Regions from separate parts of the Herbaspirillum sp. 1173 genome, predicted to be linked through region 1. Evidence: predicted binding sites of a transcription regulator. Region 1 holds the regulator's gene; each other region holds the start of a gene.
The links. Region 1 encodes sigma-54, which starts transcription at its own class of promoters, with help from an activator protein. Its sites were predicted from a motif close to TGGCANGNAANCTGCTTT; they were not measured.

Region 1 (3,277 bases):
CCATAGATGGCACCGGTGGCACCGGTGATCGCAACGATCAGGCGCTGGCGCGGCTGGCTGGAAGAACTGCTCATGAGTCAGTCAGGCAAGTAAAACTCAGCCCTTGATCAGGGTCTGCAGTTCGCCGGACTCGTACATCTCGGTCATGATGTCGGAGCCGCCGACGAATTCGCCCTTCACGTACAGCTGGGGAATGGTCGGCCAGTTCGAGTATTCCTTGATGCCCTGGCGCACGTCCGGGCTTTCCAGCACGTTGACGGTGACGATGTTCTCGGCACCGCTGGCCTTCAGCAGCTGGATGGCCTTGCCGGAAAAGCCGCATTGGGGGAACTGTGCAGTGCCCTTCATGAACAGCACCACGGGGTTTTGGGTCACGGTTTCTTTGATCCAGGATTGGACGTCGCTCATGGCTGTGCCTTTAAAAATGGGATTGCCCGACATTATAGGGAAAAGCCGGCGGGCGCGTTGAAATCGCCTGCATGCTGGTGGCCTGTCTGAACGGGCAAAAAATTGCATCGAGGAAATAATTTATATCGTATGCAAATTCTTGTGTTGAAGATGAGGGTGCCGTGAAGACATTCAAGCCGTCCCTTGCATCATCGTCAGCAGCGGCGGTGGAAAAGTTGCTTTACGCAATGATTTATATCTTTTCCACAGGCTTGGCCAGTTCGGCGGCCGCAAATGAAAAAGGGCGCTTGCGCGCCCCTTCCTCATGAAATTCGGCTGGCTTTCTCAGCAGCCTTGCGGCTGCGAGGTGGCTTGCCGAGGGTGTCCTGGCTTATGCCGCTCCGGCCACCGCATCCTCCGGCGTTTCGTCCGGCAGGCGCTTGGCCATGGAGTGATGCTCCTGCAACTTGTCCTTGTGCTTGATGACCTGGCGATCGAGCTTGTCGATCAGCGTGTCAATGGCAGCGTAGAGGTCGTGTGCGATGCTTTCCGCATGTAGATCCTTCCCCTTGATGTGGACGTTGATTTCCGCTTTTTGGCGCTTTTCCTTTTCTGTGAGTTTATCTACGCTCAGGATCACGCTGACGTCGATCACGTTGTCGAAATGGCGCTTGATACGCGAGAGCTTGCTTTGCACGTATTCCCGGATGGCGGGGGTCAGTTCGAGGTGGTGTCCACTGATGGTCAGATTCATACAAGACTCCTATCGTGAAGTCACTGGAGGTTCGTGCAATCGATCCTGCTGCAGCTGTACCACGGGCACGGTCTTCGTGTCGGATGGCGCGGGCATCAGTCGGATGCTTGCCTGAACACAGCAACGGTACTGCAGAAAAACTGAGGAAAAACTCAGAGGGACTTGCGGAGATTGACCGGCGGAATCTTCAACACTTCGCGGTATTTGGCGACTGTGCGTCGCGCGACCACCATGCCTTGTTCTGCCAGCATATCCGCAATCTTGCTATCGGATAATGGGGTCTGCGGGTTCTCGGCTCCTATCAACTGTTTGATCAGCGCCCGTATCGCGGTGGAGGATGCTTCACCTCCGGTTTCAGTCGCGACATGGCTACCGAAGAAGTATTTCAACTCAAACATTCCATGCGGAGTGAGCATGTATTTCTGAGTCGTCACGCGAGAGATGGTGCTCTCGTGTAGACCCAGTGTATCAGCAATTTCACGCAGCACAAGGGGGCGCATGGCCACTGCCCCATGTGAAAAGAAGTTTCTTTGACGTTCCACAATAGCCTGCGCGACGCGCAAAATTGTATCGAAACGTTGCCGCATGTTCTTGATGAGCCACTTGGCTTCCTGCAACTGCGACGACAGCGAACCTTCTCCCTTGGCTTGCTTCAATGCACTGGCATACATCGCATTGACGCGCAGCTTGGGCATGACCTCATGGTTGAGCATGACCTGCCAGCCGTTCTTTGTCTGCTTGACAATCACGTCCGGCACCACATAGTCCGAGGCATCACGCGCGAATTCCGCACCCGGATGCGGACGGCACTGGCGGATCACCGCCTGCGCTTCGCGCAGGTCTTCGTCATCGCAATCCAGTGCCTTCTTGATCTTGTTGAAATCGCGTTGTGCAAACAGCGGCAGGTAATCCTCCACGATCCTCAAGGCCAGCTTGCGCGTCACGAAGGGAATCTTGGGCAGGCGGCGGATCTGCAGGGCCAGGCATTCGCCGGCACTGCGCGCACCGACACCCGCCGGGTCCAGGCTCTGCAGCAGCTTGAGCGAAATCGACAGCTCTTCCATGTCGATGCCCAGCTCTTCGGGCAGGCGTGCGAGGATGTCTTCGAGCGGCTCTTCCAGATAGCCGCTCTCGTCCAGCGCATCGGTGAGCAGTTCCAGCAGCGCACGATCACGCAGGGTGCGTGCGGTCACGCGGATCTGTTCCAGCAGGTGTTCGCGCAGGGTCAGTTCGTGCGCTTCGAGTTGCGGGCGGGCATCATCATCGTCTGGCGACTTGCCGCTGCGCGCGACGTCGTCGAAGCTCCAGTCGGCATCCCCCGTGACACCGGCTTCCGGCGCGTTGTCCTGGTAGTCGAAGCTGGAATCGCCATCGCTGGCGGCCGGGGCCGCTTCGCCGCTGCCTTCGTGACTGGTTTCGGCAACGCCGCTGGAGGGCGAACTGGAGACCGCGCCATCGGCCAGCAGACGTACCGAATTGTCGAGCGCGTCGTCGAGGCGTTCCAGCAGGGGATTATCGGAGAGGATCTGTTCCAGTTCCTGGTGCAGTTCCAGCGTCGACAGTTGCAACAGTCTGATCGACTGCTGCAGTTGCGGCGTCAATGCGAGGTGCTGCGAGGTACGTAACTGGAGCGACTGTTTCATCTGTCTTTCTGAAAGCGGCGTGGCCCGCTGGTTGCTCTGCCGGTCGTTGCGTATTGCGTATTGCTTGTTGCGTATTACGTGATGTGCACTCTGTATTTCTTCAAGCGTATCGGGCAAGCCGACTGCACCGCTTACATGCGGAAATGCTCGCCCAGATACACGCGGCGCACCGACTCGTTGGCGATGATCTCTTCCGGATTGCCGCTGGCCAGCACCGTGCCCTGGTTGATGATGTAGGCGCGATCACAGATGCCCAGCGTTTCGCGCACGTTGTGGTCGGTGATCAGCACGCCGATGCCGCGTTCCTTCAGGAAGCGCACGATGCGCTGGATCTCGATCACGGCAATCGGGTCGATACCGGCGAACGGTTCATCCAGCAGCACGAAGCGCGGATCGGTGGCCAGTGCGCGGGCGATCTCGACGCGCCGGCGTTCACCGCCCGAGAGCGACAGCGCCTGGCTTTCGCGCAGCTTCTCGATCTGCAGTTCGTGCA
Region 2 (3,277 bases), on a different contig from region 1:
CCGCAATTGATGGCCACGAAGGGGTGGGCTGCCTGGGTCTTGCCCTGCATGCGCGGATGAGCACGATGGATGGCTTGCGCCGCCAGTTCCTTGCCGGTGCCGGTCTCACCCTGGATCAATACGTTGGCCGGCGAGCGCGCAAAGAGCGTGATCGACTGGCGCACCGTTTCCATCACCTCCGAATCGCCCCGCAGGTCCTTGAGGTGATGCCGTGCGCGCAGGCTGTCAGCGACCGGCAGACTGGGGCCGCGCGTGCTTTCCAGCTGTGTCAGCCGCGCCAGTTCCAGCGCATCTTCAAAGGCCTGCCGCACCGTGGCCGAGGAGTAGAGGAAGATCCCCTGCATCCCCGCTTCCTCGGCCAGGTCGGTGATGAGCCCGGCCCCGACCACCGCCTGCACGCCGCCGGCTTTCAGTTCCTGCACTACGGCGCGCGCGTCTTCTTCGGTGGCATAGGTGCGCTGGGCGATGTCGAGTCCGAACATCTGCTGGAATTCGGTCAGGGCCGGCATCGCCTCCTGATAAGTGACCAGCCCGATGCGCGCGCTGATCTGGCGGGCACGGGCCAGTGCCTGCATCACGTCGAAGCCGCTGGCGCGCGCCACCACCACCGGCACTGGCAGGCGGCTTTTGAGATAGGCACCGTTGGAGCCGGCCGAGATCACCACATCGCAGCGCTCGCTGGCCAGGCGCTCGCGGATGGCGCGCACGGCCTCGTCGAAGCCCAGATGTATGGGCTCGATATCGGCCACGCCGTCGAATTCCAGCGTGATGTCGCGGAAGAGTTCGGAGAGGCGCGACACGGACACGGTCCAGATCACGGGCTTGTCGGCCAGGCGGTCAGCGGGGGCAGGGCGTTTCATGGTGGGCGTTCGCGGCGTTTCTATGAAACGTTAATGTAACACTGATGAAACGGCCAGGGTTGTGGAACATCAACCCGACAGAAGGCGGGTACGCCCGGAGAGCGCACCGGAAGGGAAGCCTGCCAGCCTTGTCCGGCGCTGGTTTCAGACGATATGAAGGTTTTTTCATGCCTTGCGCCATGCAATGCTGCACTGCGATGGCACGGCCGTTGCAATGGTGAACGCACATGTCGCAGGACGGGTGTGATGCAGCCCCGCCCGCCGCAGTCAGGCAATCCAGACTTTCCGTATTTCAACCTCATCGAGAAGGTGTCCACCATGGCTCTCCACTCCGCAGGCGCAGCGTTCCGCCAGGCCGTCCAGGAAGAATCCCCCTTGCAAGTCATCGGCGCGATCAACGCCAATCACGCCCTGCTGGCCAAGCGTGCCGGCTTCCGCGCGATCTACCTGTCCGGCGGCGGCGTGGCTGCGGGTTCGCTGGGCCTGCCTGACCTGGGCATCTCCAACCTGGATGACGTGCTCACCGACGTGCGCCGCATCACTGACGTGTGCGACCTGCCGCTGCTAGTGGACGTCGATACCGGATTCGGTGCCTCGGCCTTCAACGTGGCGCGCACCGTGAAGTCCATGATCAAGTTCGGCGCGGCCGCCATGCACATCGAAGACCAGGTCGGCGCCAAGCGCTGCGGCCATCGTCCCAACAAGGAAATCGTCACCAAACAGGAAATGGTGGACCGCATCAAGGCCGCCGTCGATGCCCGTACCGATGAGAACTTCGTCATCATGGCGCGCACCGATGCGCTGGCGGTCGAAGGGCTGGACGCCGCCATCGAGCGCGCCGTGGCCTGCGTCGAAGCCGGGGCCGACATGATCTTCCCGGAAGCCATCACCGACCTCGCCATGTACAAGCAGTTCGCCAATGCGGTGAAGGTACCGATCCTGGCCAACATCACCGAATTCGGCTCGACGCCGCTGTTCACCGTCGACGAATTGAAGGGGGCCGATGTGGGCCTGGTGCTCTATCCGCTCTCGGCCTTCCGCGCCATGAACAAGGCCGCCGAAAACGTCTACCAGGCGATTCGCCGCGACGGCACCCAGAAGAACGTGGTCGATACCATGCAGACCCGGATGGAGCTCTATGACCGCATCGATTACCACAGCTACGAGCAGCGTCTGGATGCGCTGTTTGCCCAGCAGAAGAACAAGTAAAACATTACCGCAAGACCGAATACCCCCTTCCGATAATCAGTTTCGAGCCAATACAGACTACGAGGAGAACACGATGAGCGATCAGCAAGCCCCCGGTTTCAAGCCCAAGAAATCCGTTGCCCTCTCTGGCGTGACCGCCGGCAACACCGCCCTGTGTACCGTCGGCAAGACCGGCAATGACCTGCACTATCGCGGCTACGACATCCTGGACGTGGCCGACAGCTGCGAGTTCGAGGAAATCGCTCACCTGCTGGTGCACGGCAAGCTGCCGACAGCGGCCGAACTGCGCGCCTACAAGGCCAAGCTCAAGGCCCTGCGCGGCCTGCCGGCCAACGTCAAGGCGGCGCTGGAATGGCTGCCTGCGGCCTCGCATCCGATGGACGTGATGCGCACCGGCGTCTCGGCGCTGGGTTGCGTGCTGCCGGAGAAGGATGACCACAACACCCCCGGCGCGCGCGACATCGCCGACCGCCTGATGGCGTCGCTCGGTTCCATGCTGCTGTACTGGTACCACTACAGCCACAATGGCAACCGCATCGAAGTGGAGACCGATGACGATTCCATCGGCGCGCACTTCCTGCACCTACTGCACGGCGAGAAGCCTTCCGACGCCTGGGAGAAGGCCATGCACACCTCGCTGATCCTGTACGCGGAACACGAATTCAACGCCTCCACCTTCACCGGCCGCGTCATCGCCGGCACCGGTTCGGACATGTATTCGGCCATCACCGGTGCCATCGGCGCACTGCGCGGCCCCAAGCACGGCGGCGCCAATGAAGTGGCCTTCGAGATCCAGAAGCGCTATGACAACCCCGACGAAGCCGAAGCCGACATCCGCCGCCGCGTCGAGAACAAGGAAGTGGTGATCGGTTTCGGCCATCCGGTCTACACCATCTCCGACCCGCGCAACAAGGTCATCAAGGAAGTGGCGCGCAAGCTCTCCAAGGAAGCCGGTTCGACCAAGATGTTCGACATCGCCGAACGCCTGGAAACGGTCATGTGGGACATCAAGAAGATGTTCCCCAACCTGGACTGGTTCTCGGCCGTGTCCTACCACATGATGGGCGTACCGACCGCGATGTTCACGCCGCTGTTCGTCATTGCCCGCACCTCGGGCTGGGCGGCGCACATCATCGAACAGCGCATCGACAACAAGATCATCCGCCCCTCGGCCAACTACGTGGGACCGGAAGACCTGAAGTTCGTGC
Region 3 (3,277 bases), on a different contig from region 1:
TCCTTCATGAACATGCCCATCCTCAGCTACATCAAGGAAATCTCTCCGCGCCCGCTGTTGCTGATCCATGGCGAGAAGGCACACTCGCGCTACTTCAGCGAAACCGCCTTCGCCGCCGCCGCCGAGCCCAAGGAACTGATGATCATCCCGGGGGCCGTACATGTGGACCTGTACGACCGTGTCGACCTGATTCCCTTCGACAAGCTGACCAGCTTCTTCCGCACGCACCTGGCCTAGCCGCTGCAGGCGATCAGGGGTGCCACATCAGTGCCCTGATCGCTTTCTCCCTCCTTCTTCGGGCCACGCAGAGTGCGCTGGCCCGATCCACGTTGCCTGTGCGGTGAGACTCATGCGCCCGATCGATGAACGCAAGTGGATTGATCTGTAGCGCAGATGAATGCCAACGCGCCAAAGACCCGTCATCTTCCCTCCTGCGGCCAATTCCTTGCACCAGCAAGGTGAATCCTGCTGCCTTGCTGCTCTTTTTTGCATTGGCACATTTCCTGCTAGCCGAGAAGTGTTGCAGCAGCGCCGCGCCGCCTCATCCGGCGGTCGCCGCACTGCAACAAATCCATTACCATGCGCACCTGCGGCGGCTGTCGGCGATTGAAGGCAGCTGCACACTGATGACTGGGTCAGCTTACCCGCCGGCCTGGCCATTGACGTGACGCGTTCGTTATCCACGATTGATGATTGGTATTGCCATGACGACTTCCACTGCGGATTCCTCGCCCTCCTCGCCGATTGCCTCCGCGCCTCCTGCGCGCGCAACGGCTCCTGCCACCCCGGCCGTGCGCCACAGCTGGATCGACAACCTGCAGGGCCAGCTCTTCGGGGTGGTGATGATCGCCTTCGGCATGTCCATGCTGCACAGCCTGGGCCTGATCATCGGCCAGATCGCCGGCGTGGCCTTCCTGGTGACCTATGCCACCGGGATCAGCTTCGGCATGGCCTTCACGATCATCAACCTGCCCTTCTACCTGCTGGCCGCCTTGCGCATGGGCGCGGCCTTCACCTGGCGCACTCTGGCGGCCGTCACCGCCGTGTCGGTCCTGACCAACGTGGCTGGCAACTACATCAGCTACAGCCATCTCGATCCCGCCGTCGGTGCCGTGCTGGCCGGCCTGTGCGTGGGCATTGGCCTGATCGGCCTGTTCCGCCACCAGGCCAGCTGCGGCGGCATGAGCATCCTGGCTACCTATGTGCAAGAGCGCACCGGCTTCAAGGCCGGCTGGCTGCTCATGGGTTTCGACCTGGCGCTGTTTGCGACGGCGGCGCTGTTCCTGCCGATGGATCGCGTGTTCTATTCGCTGGTCGGCGCCATCACGATGAACCTGTTCGTGGCGTGGAATCATCGCTACGAGTGGTATATCGCCCGCTAGCGCTGGCAGGGGAAGCGCCGGGCGGGGCGATTCCATTACAATCCGGGACATCCATGCATCGCACGAATCTTGCTCGCGATGCGGCCAGCCATTGTGATTCTTAGCCCTGCCCGCCATGAGCCAAGTCCTGAACTACCTGATCACCGCCCGCCGCTGCGAAGCGGAAGAACTGCAACGCCTGGCACACACCTGCCAGCTGGTACTGACCGTGGGCAAGCTCATCCATTGCCTGCAGCAGGAACGCGGCCTGTCCAACATCTATCTCGGTTCGCGCGGCGAGCGGGATGCGCAGGCCTGGCAGGAGCGCGTGGCCGCCAGCCAGGCGGCCCAGTGCGAGTTCGACACCTGGCTCGGCTCCACCGTCCCCGACAACGCCCTCTCCAACGGCGCTCGCCTCTACACCCGCATCGCCTTCGCCCTGCATGCGCTGGACGGGCTGCCCAAGCTGCGCGCCGATGTGGCCGCACTGGCCTGCACCCCGGCGGCCAGCTACGAGCGTTTCAAGACCGTGGTGGGTGCCTTGCTGGCGCTGGTATTCGAAGCCGCTGACGTGGCGGTGGATCCGCAGATTTCGCGGTTGCTGGTGGCGCTGTTCAACCTGATGCAAGGCAAGGAATTTGCCGGCCGCGAACGGGCCGCCGGCGCTGCCGCCTTCGTCACGGGCAAGATCACGCGCGAACAGGAACAGACCATCGAGACCCAGATCGAGATGCAGGAACAGGCCCTGCGCCGTTTCGAATCCTTCGCCGAAGGCTTCCGCAATGAATGGAGCGCCATGCAGGCCACGCTGCCGCTGGCCGATCTGGAACGCCTGCGCCGCAAGCTGCTCACCGCCCACGGCCGGCCGCTGGATCCCGAGCTGGCCGATGCCTGGTATCAGTGCTGCTCCACCCGCATGGATGGCCTGCATCAGGTCGAGATCCATCTCGCGCAATACGTGCAGTCGCAATGCCAGGACAAGATCCGCGAATTGCAGAAGGACCTGGACCATCAGGGCCAGTTCTTCACGCAGGCCGATGACCGTGATCCGCTGGCCTCGCTGACGGCCTTCGCCTCCGGCCTGGATGGCCAGCCGTTGCCGGACGGCTCGCTGAGCGCGGGCGTGGGCCCGCACCTGACCCAATCCATCGTCGACATCCTGCGCACCCAGTCCGAACGCCTGCAGAACCTGACCCAGGAACTGGCCACCGTGCGCGAGAGCCTGGAAGAACGCAAGCTCATCGAACGCGCCAAGGGCGTGCTGATGATGAAGCAGGGTCTCAACGAAGAGGCCGCCTATCGCCTGCTGCGCAAGCATGCGATGAACCAGAACCGGCGCATTGCCGAAGTGGCGCAGGCGATCCTGTCGCTGACCGAGATCCTGCCGGACGCCTGATCCGGCCTCCCTGCCCTCGCTCTTTCAAGCAGCCAGCAGCCGGCTTTCGATGTGACGCTGCCCGGCCAGCGGCCGCCCATGGGCGCGCTGCAGGGCATCGGCCACACCCAGCAGCCTCTGGTCGCTGAAGGCCGGACCGAATACCGTGATGCCCCAGGGCAGGCCGTTCTTCATGAAATTCATGGGCGTGGCCACGGCGGCGTAATCCAGCATGTTCATGAAGTTGGTGTACCAGCCCAGGTCCGAATTGCGCTGCACTGGCTGCTCGCGCAATTCTTCAAGCGTCACCGGGCGCGGATAGGCCGGCGTCACCACGCAATCGACGGTGGCCAGAATGCGGTCGCATTCGGCCTTCAGTTGCTGCAGGCGATATTGCGCGCGGAAGGTATCGACGGCGCTGAACTGCGGTGCCTTGCGCAGCACGTCGCGAATCACCGGCAGGATTTCCTCAGGCCGTTCCTGCAGCAGTGCCTCGATGGTGCTGTAGCGTTCTGCTACCCACGGCCCTTCGTAGAGCAGA

Region 2: prpB (methylisocitrate lyase) is a predicted target of sigma-54. The motif match lies at 1,059-1,076, and genes of this name have one in related genera.
Region 3: J2X56_RS16875 (nitrate- and nitrite sensing domain-containing protein) is a predicted target of sigma-54. The motif match lies at 1,441-1,458, and genes of this name have one in related genera.

What each region holds. Positions count from the first base shown of each region.
Region 1 covers NZ_JAVDSP010000010.1:109,334-112,610, reverse strand. The annotation lists gene J2X56_RS23630 (UbiX family flavin prenyltransferase) at 1-74, opposite strand, end outside; gene grxD (Grx4 family monothiol glutaredoxin) at 97-408, opposite strand; gene J2X56_RS23620 (hypothetical protein) at 570-716, shown strand; gene hpf (ribosome hibernation-promoting factor, HPF/YfiA family) at 779-1,141, opposite strand; gene J2X56_RS23610 (RNA polymerase factor sigma-54) at 1,294-2,784, opposite strand; gene lptB (LPS export ABC transporter ATP-binding protein) at 2,916-3,277, opposite strand, start outside.
Region 2 covers NZ_JAVDSP010000001.1:1,662,620-1,665,896, reverse strand. The annotation lists gene prpR (propionate catabolism operon regulatory protein PrpR) at 1-860, opposite strand, end outside; gene prpB (methylisocitrate lyase) at 1,179-2,069, shown strand; gene prpC (2-methylcitrate synthase) at 2,143-3,277, shown strand, end outside.
Region 3 covers NZ_JAVDSP010000005.1:29,466-32,742, forward strand. The annotation lists gene J2X56_RS16865 (alpha/beta hydrolase) at 1-237, shown strand, start outside; gene J2X56_RS16870 (YitT family protein) at 705-1,382, shown strand; gene J2X56_RS16875 (nitrate- and nitrite sensing domain-containing protein) at 1,498-2,757, shown strand; gene atzF (allophanate hydrolase) at 2,782-3,277, opposite strand, start outside.